DNA from 3 places in the Anoxybacillus sp. genome. Region 3 is predicted to be linked to each of the others. Evidence: riboswitches for the same ligand, from Rfam matches in the RefSeq annotation. Region 3 holds a riboswitch; each other region holds the start of a gene.

What was found. A riboswitch is a leader RNA that binds a small molecule or an ion and turns the genes downstream of it on or off. The one in region 3 is predicted to bind S-adenosylmethionine.
Region 1: linked by a shared signal. The riboswitch ahead of metK (methionine adenosyltransferase) and the one ahead of mtnW (2,3-diketo-5-methylthiopentyl-1-phosphate enolase) in region 3 are both predicted to bind S-adenosylmethionine.
Region 2: linked by a shared signal. The riboswitch ahead of V7Z64_RS11580 (methionine biosynthesis PLP-dependent protein) and the one ahead of mtnW (2,3-diketo-5-methylthiopentyl-1-phosphate enolase) in region 3 are both predicted to bind S-adenosylmethionine.

The regions. Positions count from the first base shown of each region.
Region 1 covers NZ_DAITON010000004.1:5,736-15,199, forward strand. Annotated here, with positions in the region: gene asnB (asparagine synthase (glutamine-hydrolyzing)) at 1-963, opposite strand, end outside; gene metK (methionine adenosyltransferase) at 1,025-2,230, opposite strand; SAM riboswitch class I at 2,351-2,459, opposite strand; gene pckA (phosphoenolpyruvate carboxykinase (ATP)) at 2,635-4,221, shown strand; gene V7Z64_RS00950 (energy-coupling factor ABC transporter permease) at 4,406-5,374, shown strand; gene V7Z64_RS00955 (energy-coupling factor transporter transmembrane component T family protein) at 5,371-6,102, shown strand; gene V7Z64_RS00960 (energy-coupling factor ABC transporter ATP-binding protein) at 6,054-6,827, shown strand; gene V7Z64_RS00965 (fatty acid desaturase family protein) at 6,887-7,972, opposite strand; gene V7Z64_RS00970 (DUF2584 domain-containing protein) at 8,210-8,452, shown strand; gene V7Z64_RS00975 (ABC transporter substrate-binding protein) at 8,556-9,464, shown strand, end outside.
Region 2 covers NZ_DAITON010000146.1:40-4,807, forward strand. Annotated here, with positions in the region: partial or broken gene V7Z64_RS11570 (PD-(D/E)XK nuclease family transposase) at 1-127, opposite strand, end outside; gene V7Z64_RS11575 (cupin domain-containing protein) at 438-923, shown strand; SAM riboswitch class I at 1,070-1,177, shown strand; gene V7Z64_RS11580 (methionine biosynthesis PLP-dependent protein) at 1,250-2,353, shown strand; gene metC (cystathionine beta-lyase) at 2,357-3,496, shown strand; gene V7Z64_RS11590 (HD domain-containing protein) at 3,517-4,053, opposite strand; gene V7Z64_RS11595 (hypothetical protein) at 4,174-4,704, shown strand; gene tnpA (IS200/IS605 family transposase) at 4,751-4,768, opposite strand, start outside.
Region 3 covers NZ_DAITON010000019.1:8,467-17,930, forward strand. Annotated here, with positions in the region: gene V7Z64_RS03700 (carbon-nitrogen family hydrolase) at 1-651, opposite strand, end outside; gene V7Z64_RS03705 (pyridoxal phosphate-dependent aminotransferase) at 749-1,921, shown strand; SAM riboswitch class I at 2,016-2,122, shown strand; gene mtnW (2,3-diketo-5-methylthiopentyl-1-phosphate enolase) at 2,183-3,403, shown strand; gene V7Z64_RS03715 (2-hydroxy-3-keto-5-methylthiopentenyl-1-phosphate phosphatase) at 3,400-4,059, shown strand; gene V7Z64_RS03720 (methylthioribulose 1-phosphate dehydratase) at 4,056-4,661, shown strand; gene V7Z64_RS03725 (1,2-dihydroxy-3-keto-5-methylthiopentene dioxygenase) at 4,674-5,210, shown strand; partial or broken gene V7Z64_RS03730 (Rpn family recombination-promoting nuclease/putative transposase) at 5,305-6,142, shown strand; gene V7Z64_RS03735 (DMT family transporter) at 6,198-7,049, opposite strand; gene V7Z64_RS03740 (ZIP family metal transporter) at 7,062-7,796, opposite strand; gene V7Z64_RS03745 (ATP-binding protein) at 7,808-9,148, opposite strand.

The DNA of each region.
Region 1 (9,464 bases), on a different contig from region 3:
TACATATTCTTCTGGGGAAACTATATAGCTATAATGTCGAACATTTAGCTTTTCAGCTGTTTCCTTTGCTACGTCAATCTCACTAAATCCTTCATGAGCAAACCCGACGGAAAACGTCTCAAGATGAGGATGAAATTGTTTCGCCATGGCGACAACGAGCGAAGAATCGATTCCCCCAGATAAGAAAGAGCCGACTGGTACATCGCTGCGCATATGCACTTCAACAGACTTCATAAGGGCGTTTCGAATATCTACAATCCACTTTTCTTCCGATTGATTTGTCGGCGTGAACGATGGAGTAAAATAGCGAACAAATATCGGTTGTTCGCCGATTTTTTTTACCATGTAATGGCCTGGCTTTAGCTTACAGACGCCTGTCGTCATCGTCAACGGCTCTGGAACATATTGAAACGTTAAATAATGGTGAAGTGCTTCTTTGTTGATATCCCCGTCTATTGCTAACAAAAGGCTTTTCTTTTCCGAAGCAACGAGGAAACGATCACCTTGGGCAGCATAAAAAAACGGCTTAATCCCGAACGGATCGCGCGCAGCAAATACCGTTTTTTCTTCTTTATCCCAAATAACAAAAGCAAACATGCCGCGCAATTGTTGCACACATGCCTCTTTTTTTTCAGCGTATAACGCTAATATCACTTCTGTATCTGAGTGCGTCGCAAACGTATATTTCTGCTCGAGCTGTGCACGCAGTTCAATGTAGTTGTAAATTTCTCCATTGAAAATGATCCAGTATCGGTCGTTTTCGTATGAGAGCGGCTGATGGCCTGCTTCTAAATCAATAATGCTTAAACGTCGAAATGCGAAATGTACATGCTCATCAAAAAAATATCCTTCATCGTCCGGTCCGCGATGAGTAATGATATCATTCATTTGTTGGAACGTCTTTTTCCATTCATCACATACTTGCCTTGGTTGATCATATATGCAACCAACGAATCCACACATTGTCCCACCCCGCTGTTTTAACAAAGAAAGAGAGTTACATGATGTAACCCTCTTCTCTTGCTTACTTCGCTAACTGTAACGCTTGTTGTTTTAATGCTTCCGCTTTATCTGTACGCTCCCAAGGAAGATCAATGTCCGTGCGACCGAAGTGACCATAAGCTGCTGTTTGCTTATAAATCGGGCGACGGAGGTCGAGCATTTTAATAATGCCTGCTGGGCGAAGATCAAAGTTATTGCGAACAACTTCGATTAAAATATCTTCAGATACTTTACCTGTTCCGAACGTATCAATCGAAATAGATACTGGCTTCGCAACACCGATCGCGTACGCTAGCTGCACTTCACATTTATCCGCAAGACCTGCCGCAACGATGTTTTTCGCTACATAGCGAGCGGCATATGCTGCCGAACGATCCACTTTTGTTGGATCCTTTCCTGAGAACGCTCCACCACCGTGACGAGCATAACCGCCGTACGTGTCAACGATAATTTTACGTCCTGTCAAGCCTGCATCGCCTTGCGGACCACCGATTACGAAGCGACCTGTTGGGTTGATGAAATATTTTGTGTTTTCGTCGATCAATTCTGCTGGAACGACAGGCTTAATGACGTGTTCTTTAATGTTGCGCACAATTTGATCTTGTGTAATTTCTGGATGATGTTGTGTAGAAACAACGATCGTATCGATGCGCACAGGCTTACCGTTTTCATCGTACTCGACCGTTACTTGCGTCTTTCCGTCCGGACGTAAGTAAGGTAAAATGTCTTCTTTACGCACTTCTGATAAACGGCGCGCAAGTTTATGGGCGAGCGAAATTGGAAGCGGCATAAGCTCTTTCGTTTCGTTGCACGCGAAGCCAAACATTAATCCTTGGTCCCCTGCACCGATCGCTTCAATTTCTTCGTCTGTCATTTGTCCTTCACGCGCTTCTAACGCTTTGTCAACACCCATCGCAATGTCTGGTGATTGCTCATCAATTGACGTTAATACGGCGCACGTATCTGCATCAAAACCGTATTTCGCACGCGTATAGCCAATTTCACGAATCGTTTCGCGAACAATTTTCGGAATATCTACATATGTAGATGTCGTAATTTCTCCGCTCACTAAAACAAGTCCTGTCGTTACGCTCGTCTCGCATGCAACACGCGCATTTGGATCATTTGCTAAAATCGCATCTAAAATCGCATCGGAAATTTGGTCGCAAATTTTATCCGGATGCCCTTCCGTTACAGATTCAGATGTAAACAGACGACGTTTAGGCATTTAAACATTCCTCCTCAGTATAGTGGCAAATGATACGGTACTCATCCCTCTTATTATGGTCTATCGTGAAAAAAACCTTTCCCTCAGAGGAAAGGTTTTTGCATTTGTCTGCGCCTTTCACTCTTATCGTTCAAGGGCGTTCCCTTGCCACAGGTTAGCACCTTTTCACGCATGTGACGGTTGCTGGGTTTCATCGGGCCTGTCCCCCTCCACCAACTCGGGATAAGAGTATCCGTTCATTTCAGCATCATATCACATCTATACGAAGCGAGTCAACGTTTTTTATGCCACAATGATCTTGAAAATAAATTCAAGAAAAATACATGAATTAGTATGGATTATTTATTAAAATGTGTTATACTTTTTACATGAAGAATAAATCAAACAAAGGTAGGTTTTGTCCAATGAATTCCATTGAATTGACAAACAAATCATCAACACTCTTACAAAGGGATGGGGTTTTTCATAACTTATCTGTACCACGATTAGTAGAAAAAGTGTTAACTCGTCAAGAAGGCATTCTCACTTCATCCGGTGCTGTTTGCGCAACGACCGGAAAATATACAGGCCGTTCCCCAAAAGATAAATATATCGTTGAAGAACCATCTGTTAAACATAAAATTGACTGGGGAACAGTTAATCAGCCAATTTCTGAAGAAGTGTTTGATCGTCTTTACAATAAAGTCGTTGATTATTTAATGACAAAAGAAGAAGTGTTCGTATTTAACGGTTTTGCGGGTGCCGATCCAGCTTATCGTTTACCTATTCAAGTAGTGAATGAGTTTGCTTGGCATAATTTATTTGCTCATCAATTATTCATTCGTCCAACAGCAGAGGAACTAAAAACGCACGAGCCGCAATTTACAGTCATTTCTGCTCCAACGTTTAAAGCTGATCCAGCTGTAGACGGCACACGTTCAGAAACGTTTATTATCATCTCATTTGAACGTCGCACAGTGCTCATTGGTGGAACGGAATATGCTGGCGAAATGAAAAAATCCATTTTCTCTGTAATGAACTTTTTATTACCGGAACAAGGAATTTTCCCGATGCACTGCTCAGCAAACGTAGGGCAAGAAGGAGATGTCGCACTCTTTTTCGGCTTATCCGGCACAGGAAAAACGACTCTTTCTGCCGATCCGAGCCGTCGCTTAATCGGCGATGATGAGCACGGGTGGTCGAACAACGGCGTCTTTAATATCGAAGGCGGTTGCTATGCAAAATGCATCAATTTATCGCGCGAAAAAGAGCCACAAATTTTCGATGCCATTCGCTTCGGCTCTGTATTAGAGAACGTCATCGTCGATCCAGACACGCGCATACCAAACTACGATGATGCGACGCTTACTGAAAATACGCGCGCTGCGTATCCGCTCGAAGCGATGGACAATATTGTTCAACCGAGCGTCGCAGGTCATCCACATACAATCGTCTTTTTAACAGCAGATGCGTTCGGTGTATTGCCACCAATTAGCAAACTAACGAAAGAACAAGCGATGTACCATTTTTTAAGCGGCTACACGAGCAAACTCGCTGGCACAGAACGCGGAGTAACATCGCCTGAAGCAACGTTTTCTACATGCTTTGGCTCACCGTTTTTACCGCTTCCTGCAACGCGTTACGCGGAAATGCTCGGGCAAAAAATCGATGCCCATGGCGTTCAAGTATTTTTAGTAAACACAGGTTGGACCGGTGGTGGATACGGGGTTGGCGAGCGAATGAAGCTATCTTATACGCGCGCCATGGTGAAAGCAGCGTTAGAAGGAGAATTAAACAACGTCGAAACCGTTCAAGACCCAATTTTCGGCTTGCATATTCCTCTCCATGTCCCAGGTGTCCCTGATGAAGTGTTGCAGCCAAAAAGCACATGGGAAGACAAGGAAGCATACGAACAAAAAGCTAAACAACTTGCGGCTAAATTCCGCGAAAACTTTAAAAAATTTACGAATGTTGATCCGCGTATTGAACAACTCGGTGGACCAATTGCATAACAAAAAAAGCTGCCTATTTTTATCGGCAGCTTTTTCATTTTTGTCATCTCGCATAAACGACAAAGATAAAAGCGGGATTTGTGACAAAAAAAGAAACGTTGTATCACAACCAAACGAAAAAGAAAAATGAAATGGCTTTCAATGACATATATCCTCTATAATAAGACACAAGGGGGGATTTGTGGTGCATATGGCAGATGCGCTTATTTCACCTGCGGTAGGAATAGCGATGTGGGGGGCTACCGCGGGAATAGCAAGCTATTCATTAAAAAAGTTAAACATCGAAGCGGATGAGAAAAAGCTACCTCTTATGGGGGTGCTCGGAGCATTTGTATTTGCGGCACAAATGATTAACTTTGCCATCCCGGGTACAGGGTCAAGTGGACATTTAGGCGGCGGATTGCTGCTTGCAGCGTTGCTCGGTCCGTATGCAGCGTTTTTAACTTTGGCAGTCATTTTGTTTATTCAAGCACTCTTTTTTGCAGATGGTGGACTGTTAGCGTTCGGATGCAATGTGTTCAATCTTGGGTTTTACACATGCTTCATTGCGTATCCGTTATACAAACGACTTGTTCGTCAAATGAACGTATGGTTTTCGTCCATTATCGCTGCGGTCATCGGATTGCAACTCGGTTCATTTAGCGTCGTTGTGCAAACGTTGCTGTCCGGGAAAGTCGAATTGCCTTTTACCACTTTCACATTATTTATGCAACCGATTCATTTGGCGATCGGCGTCGTTGAAGGCATAGCTACTGCTGCTGTCATCACTTTCATGATGAAAGCAAAGCCGGAGCTTTCGACAACGACATATATTCCGGTCAATCGAATGATTGCAACTATTGGTTTGCTTGCTTTAATAGTCGGCGGAATTTTTTCATCTATAGCTTCGTCCAAACCTGATGGATTAGCATGGTCTATTTTTCACACGGCTGGCACAGACGAGCTACATGCAACAACAGCCATTCATGGCGCATTGGAATCGATTCAACAATTATTTGCATTGTTGCCCGATTACAATTTGAAAAGCGCAGACGCATCGATCGGATGGCTAAACATTGGGACAAGCATTTCTGGCATCATCGGTGCATGTATCGTTGCATTCGTGCTCATCATACCGTACATGATGAAAAAATGGAGAAAGCAAACGCGATGAACATGATAACAAGTGTTGAAACGCGACGACATATGATGCATCCGCTAAGCATGCTTATTGCGACATTTACGTATATCGTCATCGTCGCCTCGTTCCACTCGTACGCGTTTGTAGAACTCATTCCGTTATCGCTCTACCCGACCGTCATAATCATTGTTTATCGCCTTTCTATCCGCCGTATAAAAAACATGTTGCTCGTCTCGTTACCTTTCATCATAGCGGTTGGCATGTCTCAATTACTTTTTATAGACGAGCATATTTCCATATTTCATTGGCATATTCAAGCAGGATGGCTGGCGTTTGCTACACTTCTCCTGAAAAATGTACTTGCAGTACTGGCAACAGCACTATTATTTTTCATGATCCCGATCGAGCAACTCGCAGGAGCACTTCTTTCGTTACGCATTCCTCGTTTGCTCGTTATACAATTACTTTTAACATATCGCTACATTTTTTTATTTTTAGAAGAAGCAAAAACACTTCATCAAGCGTATATGTTGCGCGCACCCCAACATCGTGCGATCAAGTTATCCGTTTGGGGATCGCTTGTTGGACACTTGCTGTTGCGAACATTTGAACGTGCTGAGCGCGTATATGAGGCGATGACATTGCGCGGCTTTTCGATTCAACGCCTCCATATCAAAATAGAACGGTGGACAATGAAAGACATCGTATATACATGTATATTGGTTGGATTGTTCATCGTTTATCGGTTGGTGATCATATGATAATAAACGTATCGGATATTTGTTACATATACCCAGATGGTCATGAAGCCATTCGTAATGTTTCCTTTTCTGTTCAGCCCGGGGAATGCATTGGTGTGATCGGAGCAAACGGGGCAGGAAAATCAACGCTATTAAAGTTGCTTGTTGGACTGTATATGCCACAAGCAGGGGAGATCATCATCAACAATATGCGCCTATCTAAGCAGACGCTGCGCGATATTCGCCGCACGATCGGCTTTACGTTTCAACAAGCGGACGACCAACTATTTATGCCGACCGTTTACGATGATGTCGCCTTTGCGCTTCGCAATGAAGGTATGGATGAGGAAGAAGTGAAGCAACGAGTCATACATGCTTTAACAAGCGTCGGAGCGATACACGTGAAAGACCGACCGCCATATCGTTTGTCAGAAGGGGAAAAACGTCTCGTCACTTTCGCTACTATCCTTGCGATGAAACCGAACATATTGCTCATGGACGAGCCAACAGCTGCGTTAGATCCGAAAGCACGACGAGCGCTTATTCAACTCGTTCGATCATTACCTCACACAAAAATCGTTACAACACATGATCTTGACTTTGTGCTTGAATGTTGTGAACGAACAATTGTACTCGCTGATGGAACGATCGTATATGACGGTCAAACAGAAGCAATATTAACGAACGAACCGTTTTTACACGAATATCATTTGGAACTCCCCCTCATGTTCCAACGAAAAAAATAAGACGTGGCGTATTTTGCCACGTCCCTCAACATATAAGAAAAGCGCCGATACACGACGCTCTATTTTTGCTTAGCCATTTTTTTTATAGTGATATGTTCTTCTTCTCCTTTATATGAAATGTCATCTATATTTAATCCGTTTCCAAGCGTTCCGTACACATGCCCCTCACGTGGTTCGATCAGCTCCGTTTGTTCATGATAAAGCCGCGGTGTCTTCCATAGCGCAATTAACGCTTTCGTCATCGGCATTTCATGATAACGATCCGGCCATAGTTGTTTAATATATTGCTTCACTAACGGATAATATTTTGAACTCATCGCTGGAAATAAGTGATGTTCTGTATGGTGGGAAAAGTTAAAATGTAACACATCTACCCACTTCGGAACGATAACTGTTAAACTGTTCGCTAACGGATCGTTGACCGGAACGAGCGGATTTAAACGATGGTTCGTTGAAATGTATCCCATAACAATCGCATTGCCAATTAGCAAAGGAAGAACAAACGCGAATATCCATTTCTCAATGCCAATCGCAAAAAGCAAACCAATCCATACCGACCATGGCAATACAAACTGCCAAAATACAGCACGACGACTTCCGCGCTCAAACTCCTTCCAAAAATGAAGAAGCATATGAAGCGAATGAACGGTAAACATCCCTGCTAATGACAAAAACGAGAAAAACGCACGAATCGGAAACGGGATGCGATAAACCCAACGAAGAAAACGACTTTGAGCTAAACGTTTGATCGTCGGCCACGCATCAGGATCGAGCTCCTCATGCTGTGTATGCACATGGTGTGTGGCGTTATGCCACTTTCTCCACAGCTTCGGTCCTGTACAAAGCGGCAAAAAGGCAATCCCTCCTAACAAATCACGAAGCCATGCCCGTTTGACAACTGTCCCGTGCAAAATTTCATGCCCTAGAAAACCTAAACCCGCAAAACAAAAACCGATAACGATAGAAAGCAATCCGTTCCACGCCCAATGAAGATCAAGTAGAGAAATTGTCATAATGCTACTGACTAAAACGAACATGTAAGCAAGCCCACCAAACAATCGAGACGGAACAGGACGAAACGCTTCTTCGGGCAAATACGGAGCGATACGAGCTGCATACCACCCGAATGAATGAAATTGTTTCATGTAATAAAAAACTCCCCTCATACGTAAAAACTTCACTTAAAAGAAACGAATATTCATACATTTCTCTTTTAAGCTTATTGCCATCGTATCATTTACATTCTCGTCCTGTCAACAAAATTTATTACCTGATCATATGATTTATTTTTACTATTTGATATCAACTTGTACGATGTAGTTGTACATTCGTAATAAATATGTTTCAATGAAGGTAAAAGCGCACAGTATGGGGTGAAATACATGGGCATGCCATTAGAGGTACAAACGATGATTGTCACAAACGGAAAGGAAAAACGGATCGAGCATAACTTATTTATTTTAGAGAAGGAAGGATATCGCTTATATCCAATGGATATTCCGTTAGAAGTAAGGCGAACAAAGCATGGAGAAGCGACAGGACAAGCTGTCGTCAAAAAACTCGTTCTTGAAAACGGGACAACGATCGTTACATATGAATTAATCGCCTTGCATTCCATTAACTAAACCGTCGGGCTATGTATATGCTCGACGGTTTTCTTTTTAGGGCATTCACACATTTTCGTTAGGCGCATACGATAAAGCAAACGAAAGGAAAGAGGGGAAACGCATGCGAAAATGGGGATTTTTGTTCATTATTTTCATGTTCTTACTTACAGCTTGCTCATCAAATGATGTAAAAACGTTGCGCGTTGCAGAGGTAACCCGTTCCATTTTTTATGCACCACAATATGTTGCTATTGAAAAAGGTTTTTTTGCTGAAGAAGGGATTCATATTGAGCTAAATACAACGTGGGGCGGCGATAAAACGATGACGACCCTTTTATCGAACGGAGCGGATATTGCGCTCGTCGGTTCGGAAACGTCCATTTACGTATATAGCCAAGGTGCTGTTGATCCGGTCATCAACTTTGCCCAGTTGACACAAACAGACGGAACATTTTTAGTTTCACGCGAACCGATTGCTAACTTCACATGGGACCAATTGAAAGGAAGTACATTTTTAGGACAGAGAAAAGGCGGCATGCCGCAAATGGTCGGAGAGTATGTGCTTAAGCAACACGGAATTGATTCACATAAAGACTTAAACCTTATTCAAAATATTGAATTTGCCAATATTGCTAATGCGTTTGCAAGCGGAACAGGTGATTTCGTCCAACTATTTGAACCGACTGCTAGCGTGTTTGAACAAGAAGGAAAAGGATATATTGTCGCTTCATTCGGGACGGAATCTGGTCATCTCCCATACACGACATTTATGGCAAAACAAAGCTTCATTGAAAAAAACAAAGATGTGATTGATAAATTCACACGAGCTCTTTACAAAGCACAACAATGGGTGCAAACACATAACGCCAAAGAAATCGCAACGGTCATTCAGCCGTACTTTGAAAATACGGATGTCGCGCTCATTGAAAAAGTCGTCGATCGCTATAAAAAACAAGGCTCATACGCTACAGATCCGATTTTAGATGAGGAAGAATGGAACCATCTGCAAAACATCATGAAAGATGCAAAT
Region 2 (4,768 bases), on a different contig from region 3:
CGATGATGCGATCATCCCCAGTCCGATGTAGCAAAGCATTTAAAAACGCCATGGTGATTGACTTTCTGCTTGGGTGGCCGAACAGTTGTTTAAACATAAAATCCATTTTTAAATCGAGGTATTGCATACAGATCATCCTTTCGTAGAATATAAGGGGCAATTTCATTACAATCGGGAAATACGGGAAATGCAAAAGTGGAAAATTGAATTTTGTGGGTGATTTTTATGACAAATGGGGTGAAAAAGCGGGAGGATGAACTGTTTTTTAGGTTGAAAAATTAATTTTTGAAGTTACAAAAAGTAGTTTGCGATCGGTGTGGATCGGCATTGTTATATTGGAGATATCGTTCATTTCAATGGGTGAAAAAAGTATTAGGGACGTTGTTCAAGCACGGCGCATAACATAGCGATTGATGATATTGAAAGAGGTGGGAATGTTGTATTATTACTATCCGAGCTATATGTATGTGCCGATGTATCCATATCCGATGATGGGGTATCCGCTTCCGCGCGCAACCGCGACAGATTACGGGCCGAATCCATTTGTTGTGCAAATAGAAGAAGCGACGAAACAAAACAATATGTTTCGTACGGCGCTATGGACAGGGCCGCATTTGCAAGTGACGTTAATGAGCCTTCAAGTTGGAGAAGATATCGGATTAGAAATTCATAATCATCTCGACCAATTTTTGCGTATCGAACAAGGGGAAGGCATTGTGCGGATGGGAAAAAGGAAAGATCAGCTCACGTTTGAAAGGAAGGTAGCGGACGGATCGGCTATTTTCGTGCCAGCGGGAACGTGGCATAACTTGATGAACACGGGAAACGTTCCACTTAAACTGTACTCGATTTATGCCCCGCCACAACATCCAGCTGGAACGGTGCATCCGACAAAAGCAGATGCCCTTGCGGCAGAACGATAAGAGACTTGGGGCGATGCCTCAAGTCTTTTTTGCTCCAACTTTTCCTTGGGCAACATACTTGATTATTAGGCGATAAAAAACAGTTGCAATGTTTTTGAAAATGATGTACATTAATTAAAAATCAGAAAATTCGATATTGTTTTGCGTTCTTATCGAGAGAAGCGGAGGGACTGGCCCGATGAAGCTTCAGCAACCAGCCGGAAACGGTCAGGTGCTAAATCCAGCGAATTGGCGTTCAATTCGGAAGATAAGAAGAAGCGATTGTCTATGGACAAAAAAGCCTTCTTCTTTGAAGGCTTTTATTTTTTTAGAAAGGAAGAGAGCGAATGAGTCATATCGAAACACGGTTAGCGCAAATTGGTAATCGAAGCGAGACAACGACGGGGACGGTCAATCCGCCAGTATATTTTTCAACGGCGTATCGTCATGAAGGAATCGGACAATCGACAGGGTACGATTACGTTCGAACCGGCAACCCGACAAGGCATATTGTCGAAGAGGCGATTGCACAGCTAGAAGAAGGGGATCAAGGTTTCGCATGTAGTTCAGGCATGGCGGCGATTCAAACGGTGTTTGCGCTATTTGAAAGCGGCGACCATTTTCTCGTTTCGGCCGACTTATATGGCGGGACGTATCGTTTGTTTGAAAAAGGCTGGCGCAAGTGCGGCATGACGTTTACATACGTCGATTTTCGCGATGTTGATGCGGTGAAGGGGCATGTGACGGACAAAACAAAGGCGATTTTTTTAGAAACGCCAACGAATCCTTTAATGCAAGAAGCGGACATCGAAGCGGTCGCGGCGTTTGCGAAACAACATGGGCTGCTTCTTATCGTTGATAATACGTTTTACACCCCTGTACTGCAAAAGCCGCTCACAAAAGGAGCCGATATCGTCGTTCATAGCGCGACAAAATATTTAGGCGGACATAACGATGTGCTAGCTGGGCTCATTGTCGCCAAAGGAAAACAATTGTGCGAACAGCTGGCGATGTATCATAACGCCATCGGTGCGGTGTTGTCTCCATTTGATTCATGGCTGTTAATTCGCGGCATGAAGACGCTTGCGCTTCGCATGCGCCAGCACGAACAAAACGCAAAGGCGATATATGAATTTTTAGCCGAACATGAAGATGTGACGGACGTATTGTATCCGGGAAGAGGAGGAATGTTGTCGTTTCGCGTGCGCGATGAAAAGTGGGTGAATGCCTTTTTACGAAGTTTACAGCTCATTACGTTTGCGGAAAGTTTAGGCGGTGTCGAAAGTTTTATTACGTATCCAGCGACGCAAACGCATATGGATATTCCAGAGGATGTTCGCATCGCAAACGGGGTGTGTAATCGCCTATTGCGTTTTTCTGTCGGCATTGAACATGCGGACGATTTAATTGCTGATTTAACTCAAGCGTTTCAACGCATGAAAGAGGTGTAGAGGATGGATTTGCAAACGCAACTCGTTCACAATAAATGGCAGATCGATGCGCAAACGGGGGCCGTTAGCGTCCCGATTCATCATGCGTCGACGTTTCATCAGTTTGACTTTGATACGTTCGGCAAATACGATTATAGCCGTTCGGGCAATCCGACGCGCGAGGCGTTGGAGGAGACGATTGCGGAATTAGAAGGTGGAGTGAGCGGTTTTGCGTTCGCTTCCGGCATGGCTGCCATTTCAACAGCGTTTTTATTGTTGTCAAAAGGGGATCACGTATTAATTACCGATGATGTGTATGGTGGAACGTATCGCATCCTCACCGATGTATTGAGCCGATTTGGCATCGAGCATACGTTTGTCGATATGACTGATTTAGATGCGGTAGCGCGCCACATTCGCCCAAACACGAAAGTCATTTATATGGAAACGCCATCGAATCCGCTATTGAAAATTACGGATATTCGTGGGGTTGTGAAGCTCGCCAAAGCGCACGGATGTTTAACGTTTTTAGATAATACGTTTGCGACGCCTGTGTTACAGCGTCCGCTTGATCTCGGCGTCGATGTCGTTTTGCATAGCGCGACGAAATTTTTAGCCGGCCATAGCGACGTTGTAGCTGGACTTGCGGTTGTCAAAGATGCGCGCTTGGCGAGGGAACTGCGCAAACTGCAATATTCGTTTGGTGCGGTGCTTGGCGTGCAAGATGCGTGGCTTGTGTTGCGCGGGTTAAAAACGCTTCACGTTCGGTTAGATTACGCTTCACGTTCGGCGTTGCAGCTGGCGCAGTTTCTCCATCGTCATCCGAAAGTGGCGCACGTATATTATCCGGGGCTTTCTTTTCATGAAGGTCATAACATTCATCGCGATCAAGCGCGCGGGTTTGGCGCGGTGCTGTCGTTTGAATTGGAAGACGAACAAGCGGTGCGGACGTTTGTGAAACATGCGCGCATCCCTGTGTTTGCGGTCAGTCTCGGGGCGGTCGAGTCGATTTTATCGTATCCGGCGAAAATGTCGCATGCCGCTATGCCGAAAGCGGAGCGCCATCGCCGCGGCATTACGGACGGCTTGTTGCGCCTAAGTGTTGGATTAGAGGCGACCGATGATTTGCTTGCTGATGTGGAACAGGCGTTATCATATGTATAGGCTAGGCACATCGCCTAGCCTTAGCTAATTTGGTCGAGCGCATCACGCTTCATTTGCTGTTCGACCATGCGATCAAGTTGTTGAATTTTTTTCAAGGCGAGTTCGTCATCGATTTGGCGATAATGATGTTTACCGCCCGGTTCTTCATCCGCTTCATCCGCAAGTTTGACGATCGTCTGGAGCGGCTTTCGTTTTAATTCTCCTTCTGGAAGGTACGAATCGGTGTGAAGCAAAATGGCGAGGGCAATTTCTTTCGCATGTTGAGGGTGTTCGCCGAGTCGAATAAGCAACTTATGCGCTCGCTCTGCCCCTTTAATCGCATGAATATCGTTTTGTTTATATGTTTCATAGTCCCACGTTCCGTTTGAGTACCATTCATAATGACCGATATCATGAAGCAAAGCAGCTTTTGTCGCTAAATCGACGTTCACTCCATAAAGCAAGGCGAGGCGATATGCGTGGTATGCGGTAGCGATGGCGTGCGCGACGCCTGAACGTTTCAAATATTTTTGAGTGATGGGGTGAAGGAAGATGTCAGTTAATGTGACACGTCTCATAGCTCACCATCCCTTTCGAATGTTTTTCTAATTATCATATCATGTCTTTTTTAGAAAAGGCAATACATATTTTTTCTGTTTTTTCTTCATACTAAGTGAAAAAAGGTTTGGAGGACGCGTATGTTTTTATCCTTATTGTTATCAGTTATGACGGTCGTGTCGGCTCAAGGGGACGTGTGTACGAAAAAATTGGATGAAGCGAACGTGCAGCTATGTGGCAAAGAAGATGGAGAGTGGCTCCGTCACTTCACGCTACATGTCGGAAAAGAAACGTATACGTTTCCAGAATGGGAGCATGTAAACGACCCGAAAGCACTTCCGCAATTGTATTCGATGGACGTGACGGAAGATGGAAAAGAAGATATTGTCGTTTTTCTCGTAAAAGCGCGCGGAAACGGAACGTATAAAAACGAGGTGCATGTGCTATCTCATCAACGAAACGGCATTGAGGAAGTCATCGTCGAAGATCCGCGTCCCATCATCTTAAAGAGCGTCAAAATGAAAGAGACGGACGAAGGGACAGAGCTGATCATCGATCATGTCCACGCGCTCATTCCGCACAATCGCGAAGGCGGGAAGGGGATAAAGACGACATTCAATCGCTTTTTAAAATACGCCGTCGATAAACAAAAATTGAAGGCCGTTTTATAAGATTGGGCGTAAAACCCCTATGCCTTTAGGCTAGGGGATGTAAGCCCTAACGACCTTGTTCTTG
Region 3 (9,464 bases):
TCCCCATGGGTCAATGATCATCGAGTGGCCGGCAAATTCGTTGTTCGGATCTTTCCCTGCCCGATTGCATGCGACGACGTAACATTGGTTTTCAATCGCGCGCGCCATTAACAACGTGCGCCAATGATGCAGGCGAACGAGCGGCCATTCGGCGACGACAAATAGCACTTCGGCACCTTGAAGCGCATGAGCGCGAATCCATTCCGGAAAGCGAATGTCATAACAAATGACGCCTGCGCCCGTCACGCCGTCAAGCGAAAATATGCCCGTCGTTTCTCCAGCTTGCAAATGTTTATGTTCATCCATCAATTTGAACAAATGGAGTTTACTATATTCGCTAACGACATGACCGTTTCGATCGACGACGTACATCGTGTTCGTTATTTGTCTTTCTGTCTTTTTCGCTACCGATCCGCCGACAATATGCACATTGTACGTTTGTGCAAGCGAAGAAAGAAACGTTTTTGTATGTTCGCCGTTTTCATCGGCAATATCGCCAAGTCTCGCTAAATCGTATCCTGTCGTCCATAGCTCGGGCAAGACGACGACGTCGGCGTCACAGGCAATTTGCTCCATGTAGCGCACGACGGTTTGTTTATTTTTTTCCGGTTCCCCAAAGGCAATGTCCATTTGTATACAAGCTATATTCATTCGTTTCACCTCAAAAAAAATTTTCTTTACATTTTGATTTTTACAATATATGATGTTTGACTAGAATTTCAACCTTTTTGTGAAGTAGGTGGGCAAAATGACGACATTTCCGCAATCTCATTTGTTGCAGCAACTGCCGAAGCAATTTTTTGCATCGCTCGTTCAAAAAGTACATGCGGTCATCGCTGACGGGCGAGATGTTATTAATTTAGGACAAGGAAACCCGGATCAGCCGACGCCGCCGCATATTGTTGCCGCGCTTCAACAAGCGGCTGCCAACCCGACATATCATAAATATTCGCCATTTCGCGGCTATTCGTTTTTAAAAGAGGCGGTGGCAACGTTTTATAAGCGCGAATATGGGGTAACGATTGATCCAGAAAAAGAAGTCGCCATTTTATTTGGCGGAAAAGCTGGGCTAGTCGAAATGCCGCTTTGTTTATTAAATCCGGGCGATGTTGTGCTCGTTCCTGATCCCGGATATCCGGATTATTGGTCGGGCGTTGTGCTCGCGCGGGCGCGTATGGAAATGATGCCGCTGCGAGCGGAAAACAATTTTTTGCCTAATTATGAGGAGTTTGATGAACGTGTCGTACAACAAGCGAAACTGATGTTTTTAAACTACCCGAACAACCCGACAGGCGCGACGGCAACACAATCATTTTTTGATGAAACGGTTTCGTTTGCGCAAAAATACGGCATTGGCGTCGTGCACGATTTCGCATACGGAGCGATCGGTTTTGATGGGAAAAAGCCGATCAGCTTTTTGCAAACAGAAGGGGCGAAAGACGTCGGCATTGAAATTTATACGTTCTCAAAAACGTACAATATGGCAGGATGGCGCATCGGTTTTGCCGTTGGTAACGCAAGCATGATTGAAGCGATCAATGTGCTGCAAGACCATTTGTACGTCAGTATTTTTGGAGCTATTCAAGAAGCGGCAGCGGTAGCGCTTTTACAGTCGCAACAATGCGTGCATGAGCTCGTGGCGACGTATGAATCGCGGCGCAATACGTTTATTCATGCGCTCCGTGAAATCGGATGGGACGTGCAAGCCCCTTTAGGTTCGTTTTTCGCTTGGCTTCCGGTACCAAAAGGATATACGTCCGAGACGTTTGCTGACTTGTTGCTTGACAAAGCGCATGTAGCGGTCGCTCCGGGCATCGGTTTTGGAGAACATGGGGAAGGCTATGTGCGCGTAGGGCTATTGACGAGTGAAGAACGGCTAAAAGAAGCCGCTGAACGCATCGGACGGTTGCGACTTTTTTAAAAAAGTCATTGACAAATGCGTGATGTACTGTCATAATTCGAATTAAATTTATGCAAAAAAAACGAACTGTTCAAAAAATGATATACATTGCGAATTCTTATCAAGAGTAGGCGGAGGGACGAGCCCGATGAAGCCCGGCAACCGACTTAACAGCTGTTAAGCACGGTGCTAATTCTCGCAGCAATCGCTGAGAGATAAGAAGAGACGACGGATCGAACCTCTTCTTATGAAGAGGTTTTTTATTTGTAAAGGAGTGGGAGTATGATTACCGCAACGTATTTGATTCATGATGACAAAGATGTAGCGAAAAAAGCAGAAGGGATCGCGCTTGGGCTCACAGTCGGCTCGTGGACCGATTTGCCGCAGCTTGAGCAAGAGCAGTTGAAAAAACATAAAGGTGTTGTTCAGTCAATTGAACAGCTTGAGGAAGATGAGCGGGTCAATACGTATTTCGGGAAGCGCTTGAAGCGCGCGCTCGTGCGCATTTCATATCCGAGCGTCAATTTTAGCGCCGATTTTCCAGCCATTTTGACGACGACGTTTGGGAAGTTGTCGCTTGATGGAACGATTAAACTTGTTGATCTTGCTTTTTCTGATGAATTAAAACGGGCATTTCCGGGTCCGCGCTTCGGCATGGACGGCATTCGCGAAAAGCTTGGCGTCTTTGACCGTCCGCTTGTGATGAGCATTTTTAAAGCGGTCATCGGGCGCGATTTGCGATATGTGACTGAGCAATTAAAGCTGCAAGCGCTTGGCGGCGTCGATCTCGTCAAAGACGATGAAATTTTGTTTGACAACGACTTAACGCCGTTTGAAAAACGAATCGTCGCAGGAAAACAAGCGTTACAAGACGTGTACGAACAAACAGGGCATCGGACGTTATATGCGGTGAACTTAACAGGAAAAACGTTTGAGCTAAAAGAAAAAGCAAAGCGCGCGGCAGAGCTTGGCGCGGACGTATTGTTGTTTAACGTCTTTACATACGGGCTAGATGTATTGCAAGCGCTTCGTGAAGATGACGACATTCGCTTGCCGATTATGGCGCATCCGTCGTTTAGCGGAGCGATCGCTTCGTCGCACGTGTATGGCGTCAGTTATGCGCTTTTGCTTGGGAAATTGTTGCGCATGGCAGGGGCGGATTTTTCGCTCTTTCCATCGCCGTACGGAAGCGTGGCGCTTGAAAAAAAACAGACGCTTGCGATCGCTCATGAATTAACGAAGGAAGAACCGTTTGCCCGCACGTTCCCTGTTCCATCTGCCGGCATTCATCCGGGGCTTGTGCCGCTTCTTATGCGCGACTTTGACATCGATTGTGTCATTAACGCAGGCGGTGGAGTGCACGGACATCCGCAAGGCGCTGTCGGTGGCGGGCAAGCGTTTCGCGCTGCGGTGGAAGCGGTGCTTTCTGGGCGTTCGCTTCATGAGGCTGCGGCGGAAAACGAAGCGTTAAAACAAGCGCTTGATTTATGGGGGAGCGCATGATGAAGCCGGTCATTTTTTGCGATTTTGATGGGACGATTACGTTAAACGATAACATTATTGCGCTCATGAAACAGTTTGCCCCACCGGAGTGGGAAGCGATCAAAGACGATATATTGGCGCAAGCATGTACGGTGCAACAAGGCGTCGGGCGCATGTTTTCGCTTTTGCCGACAACGTTAAAAGAAGATATCGTGCAGTTTTTACTGCGCACCGCGCGCATTCGCGACGGATTTTCTGAGTTTGTCGCGTTTACGAACGAGCGACAAATTCCGCTTTATATCGTCAGCGGCGGCATCGATTTTTTCGTCTATCCGCTGCTTGACGGGCTCGTTGAAAAAGAACGCATTTATTGTAACAGCGCCGATTTTAGCGGCGATACGATTCGCATTACGTGGCCGCATGCGTGCGATGAACATTGCCAAAACGGTTGCGGCTGCTGTAAGCCGTCGCTTCTTCGTAAACTTGCGCCAAAAGGGGCGAAAACGATCGTCATCGGCGATTCCATTACCGATTTAGCGGCAGCAAAACGAGCCGATCACGTCATCGCGCGCGACTTTTTACTTGAAAAATGCCGTGAGCTACACTTACCGCATACGCCGTTTACGACGTTTTATGATGTCATCGATGCGTTAAAAGAAAGTGAGGTGATCGCATGAAAGAGAAATGGGAAGAGCTAGCGGAAGTCAAACGAGAGCTAGCGGCGCGCGACTGGTTTATGGCGACAAGCGGCAATTTATCGCTGAAAGTGAGCGATGAGCCGCTCACGTTTCTCGTGACCGCAAGCGGAAAAGATAAGCGAAAAGAGACGAAGGAAGATTTTTTACTCGTCGGTGCGGACGGACGACCGGCGGAAGCGACGCACCTAAAGCCGTCGGCGGAGACGCTTCTTCACGTGGAAATTTACAACAAAACGAACGCCGGCTGCGTTTTGCACGTGCATACGGTCGATAACAATATCGTTTCAGAACTGTACGGTGACGAAGGGGAAGTCGTTTTTTCGAATCAAGAAATGATTAAAGCGTTCGGATTATGGGAGGAAGATGCGCAATTTCGCATTCCGATTATTCCGAATTTCGCCCATATTCCGACGTTAGCAAAAGCGTTCGCCGACCATGTTCATGAAGATGCCGGCGCGGTGCTTATTCGCAACCACGGCATCACCGTTTGGGGAAAAGATGTGTTAGAGGCGAAAAAGTTTTTAGAAGCGTGCGAGTTTTTATGTCAATATCATGTGAAATTATTGCTCATGAAACGATAAGGGGGAGTATGTATGGCAGTTATTAAAGTGCGAAATACTGGGGAAGTCATTGAAGGAAAAGAAAACGTCGCGGCGTTTTTAAACGACCAAGGAGTGTTGTATGAACGATGGGATGCAAGCAAACTTCCGGATCATTTACAAAACAAGTTTGTATTAACAGATGAAGAAAAGTCCGACATTTTAGCGACGTTTCAGACGGAAATTGAAGATTTAGCGAAGCGGAGAGGCTATAAAACGTGGGACGTCGTGGCGCTTTGCGAACAAACGCCAAATTTAGAAGAGCTGTTGAAAAAGTTTGAACAAGTGCATACGCATACGGAAGACGAAGTGCGGGCGATCGTCGCTGGTCATGGCATTTTCGTCATTAAAGGAGACGAAAAAACAGGATATTTTGACGTAGAACTAGAAGCAGGCGACGTGATTTCCGTACCAGAAGGAAATCCGCATTTCTTTACGTTAATGGACGATCGCCAAGTCGTTGCCGTTCGTTTATTTATCGATCCGTCTGGATGGGTGGCACATCCATATGAAGAAAAAGAAGGGGAATAGCACCCCTTCTATTTTTTTAGTGTGTAATGACAGCAGGAATTTGATTCATTTTACCGAATAAAACGATTGAAACAATCGAATGAGGGGTGAATGTATGTCCATTGACCACGATCGTTTGTTTAAGGAGCTCATTCAAACATTTTTTGAGGAGTTTATTCTTCTTTTCTTTCCGACGATGCATGAGCATATCGATTTTCGCCATTTGTCGTTTTTATCAGAAGAGCTGTTTACCGATGTAACGGCAGGGGAAAAGTATCGCGTAGATCTGCTTGTCGAAACGAAGCTGAAAGGCGAAGACGGGATTGTCATCGTGCATATCGAAAATCAAAGTTACGTCCAGCTATCGTTTCCGGAACGCATGTTTATTTACTTTAGTCGTTTGTATGAAAGATACCGTAAACCGATCGTACCTATCGCACTATTTAGCTATGACACAGTCCGCAATGAGCCATCTGTTTCCTTTTGGTCAAGTCCTTCACTTTCAATTTTTCACGATCGAACTGCGCAAAAAGCATTGGCGAAACTACATTCAGCAAGACAACCCGATCGCTGCTGCTTTGTTAAGCAAGATGGGGTATACTGAAAATGAAAGAGTTGAGATGAAAAAACAATTTTTACGCATGCTAGTGCGCATGGAACTAGACGAAGCAAAACAACGGTTGCTATTCGGTTTTTTTGAAACATATGTGAAACTATCAGACGAAGAAGAACAACAACTACGAAGCGAGGTGAATGAAATGGAAGCGAAAGAAAAAGAACAGGTGATGGAGCTGATGATCTCGTACGAACGAAAAGCGCTTGAAAAAGGGAGAAAGCAAGGAATGAAGCACATTGTACAAGCGATGGTGAGAAAGGGACTAGATGTGAAAGAGATTGCGTATATGGCTGAACTTTCAGAAGAAGAAGTAAAGCAGTTGATAGAAGAAGTGTGATTGTACAGTATGGTTGTTTGGATGTGAAAAAATAGAGTGGGGCAAGCGCCTCACTCTATTTTTTTGTAAACAGCACAACGCCTGCGATCGTAATGAACGAACCGATCCATTGTGCCAGCGTTAACGTTTCATCAAGCAATATGTACGCAAACAATGCGGTAAAAAGCGGATTGAAATTTAAAAACATCCCCGCTGTTGTGGCACCGACTTGTTTCACGCCGACGTTCCAAAGAAACATCGCCAGCACCGTCGCTCCGATGCTCGTATAGATGAGCGCAAGCAAAAACGAGACGTTTACGTGATGAACGGAAAAGGAAGATACAAATGGCAAAAGCCCGACGACGCCAAAGACGCCCGACCAAAACGTCGCCGCAAGCGGAGAATACCATTTCATGACCGCTTTTGCGCATGCGGAATAGATGCCCCAAACGATGACGGCAGCGATCATCCATACATCGCCGATATTGACGTGTAGCACGCGATGAAGCTGTCCGTGCGTCATAAATAAAAGCACGCCGACAAGGGAGACGGTCATGGACAACCATTGTCTCATCGTCAGTTTCTCACGGTATACGACGTAAGCAACAAGCGCAATCGCCATCGGATTTAACGTTGAGATGAGCCCGACGTGATCGGCCGATGTGTAGCGAAGCGCCCGAAACATAAGAACGTTAAATAATACGACGCCTGTCATGCCCATCGCAATAAGCGGAATAATGCCGCGTGTTTGCAGGCGAACGGACCGTTCTTTTTTTAATACGATCGGAAATAAAAAAAGAACTGCGATCGTCCAGCGCATAAACGTTAATGAAAGGGGGGAGGCGTGCGGCACGAGCAGTTTACTTGCGACAAAGTTGCCTCCCCATAGTGCGCTTGTTAATAAAAGAAGCATATAATATTTCGACATGATCCTCATCCTTTAAAACGTTTCGATTAAAAACACCATCAGCAACAATCCGATAATAAAAGCGTACGTCGACGATTGTTCGTTTCCGTCGCCATGACTTTCAGGAATGAGCTCTTTATAAATGATAAACAACATCGCGCCAGCTGCGAACGCCAAACCGTATGGAACGAGCGAGCCGACAACGGACGTTAAATAATAGCCAACGATCGAAGCGACGAGTTCAATAAGCCCTGTGCCCGTCGCCATGAAAAACGCTTTTCCTTTTGAAATGCGTTGATTAAATAAAAAAAGCGCAACGAGCAATCCTTCTGGAGCGTTTTGGAACCCGATCGCTAAAGCGATTAAGTTGCCGATTTCGCTCCCTTCCCCAGAGGCGTAGCTCACGCCGACCGATAGCCCTTCTGGGATATTATGGAGTGTGATAGCGGCAAGCACGAGCAACGCTTTTTTGTCGATCATTACGCCGCTTTCCGTATGCGCTAAGTCAATATGCGGCACCATTTTTTCAAGAAACGTCAACGTCAACACCCCAATGCATAGTCCAACCGCAAGCGAGAGAAACGTTCCTGAAGATAGCGCTTCAGGAATGAGGCCGAGCATGGACGCTGCCATCATGACACCAGCGGTAAACGCAAGCAACATATCGCGCCATTGGTGTGTGAGGGAGCGCGATAAAAATAAAATAGGAATCGCGCCAGCACCTGTTGCTAGCGCGGATAACGTACTGCCGACAAGCATGTCAAACATGTTTCCACCTCCTACTGTAAAGGAAGGCGAACGGTAATCGTCGTTCCTTTATTTTCTATACTATGAATATCGATCGTTCCTTCATGCATGTCGACGATTCGTTTACATACGACGAGCCCGAGTCCTGTTCCCATTTGCTTTGATGTGACAAACGGTTGAAACAATTTATCTTTGACATGTTTCGGGATGCCGTTGCCGGTGTCGGAAACGCTTAATATTGCCCAGCCGTCTTGTTTCGCAAGCGAAAGGGTAAGCTGTCCACCGCTTGACATCGCTTCGATCGCGTTTTTCACTAAGTTTAACACGACTTGCTTTAAATGGTCTTTACAACAGCGAATAGGTAGCGATACGCGAGCGCATTGCAACGTATACATGATGTTATGCAAATGCGCTTGCGATTCAATAATTGGATGAATGCTTAACACGATATCGTTCAAATCGCACGTTTCAAACTTTTGCGTCGTTGGTTTGCCGAGAATTAAAAATTCATTGACGATGTCGTTAATGCGTGTAATTTCGTTTTGAATGACCGAAAAATAAAGTTGTGATTCGTTATCTTTATGCTTTTCACTCAACAGTTGGATAAATCCTTTAATGCCGGCGAGCGGGTTGCGAATTTCATGGGCGGTACTTGCTGCAAGCGTGCCGACTAATTCAAGTTTTTGCGCTTCTGTTTCCATTCGTTCCATCATCGTTCGCCGCTTCAATAACGAATATTGAATAAATAACCAAACCATATGCATCGCAACAATGAACGTAAACACGTGCGGAAGCGCCGCCTGCATTCGTTGTTTGTTAGCGACGGAAGGTACGTTCGCCTCGATGAGCCACGGTGCTTGATTTAAATGAACGACGACGGTTTCTTTGGATGCGCGAAGATCGTTTGCGCTGAACAGTTCGTTTCCTTTTTCATCGTACAAGCGAAACGAAGCTTGTGGATAGATGATTTTCATGCGCTGCTTTATATAATCTGTCCGCAACGTTGCGACTAAAAAACCGATCGCACGCTTCGTTCGTTCATCAATGATCGGTGTCACGATCGTTGCCGTCTCATCGTCGGTAAACATCGGCTGCTTTGTTGCTTCTGCCAGTCGCATCGCTGAACTTGTACTTTCCGAAAAAAACGAAATGCGCTCAAAGCGAACGTCTTGTTTTTCTATTTGCTTCACTACATCGTGTATGTTTTCTTTTATGTCTGTATGTTTGCTTATCACGAGCGCCAACGTTTCAAGCCGAGCCGTCGTTTCCGCAAGAAAGCGATCTAAATCGTTTTTATGTATGTTCGCAAACATGCGCGTCTCTTCTACCTGTTGACGTTGTAGCTGTTCATCTTGCCAACGTACAATCCACACGCTCCCGATCAAACATGGGACAATCACGAGCAATATGTACAGCCACCGCCTTGTTCTCTCTCTCCCCATATACGCTCCCTCAACAAAACAAAATTCAAGGAATATTATAACATAAAGATAAGAAAAAGACGGAGAAAATGATAACCGTATTAAATAGAGTATGTTTATTGACAAGTACAGAAATATATTTTGGTTAAAAAAAACAATTTGCAAAAAAAAAAAAAAAAAAATGATACAATAAACTAGGCTTTAAAAAAGTAAAAGATTTCTAGAAGGAAGCGGATGTGAGAAGATTGACTTTTTTCGTTATTATCAT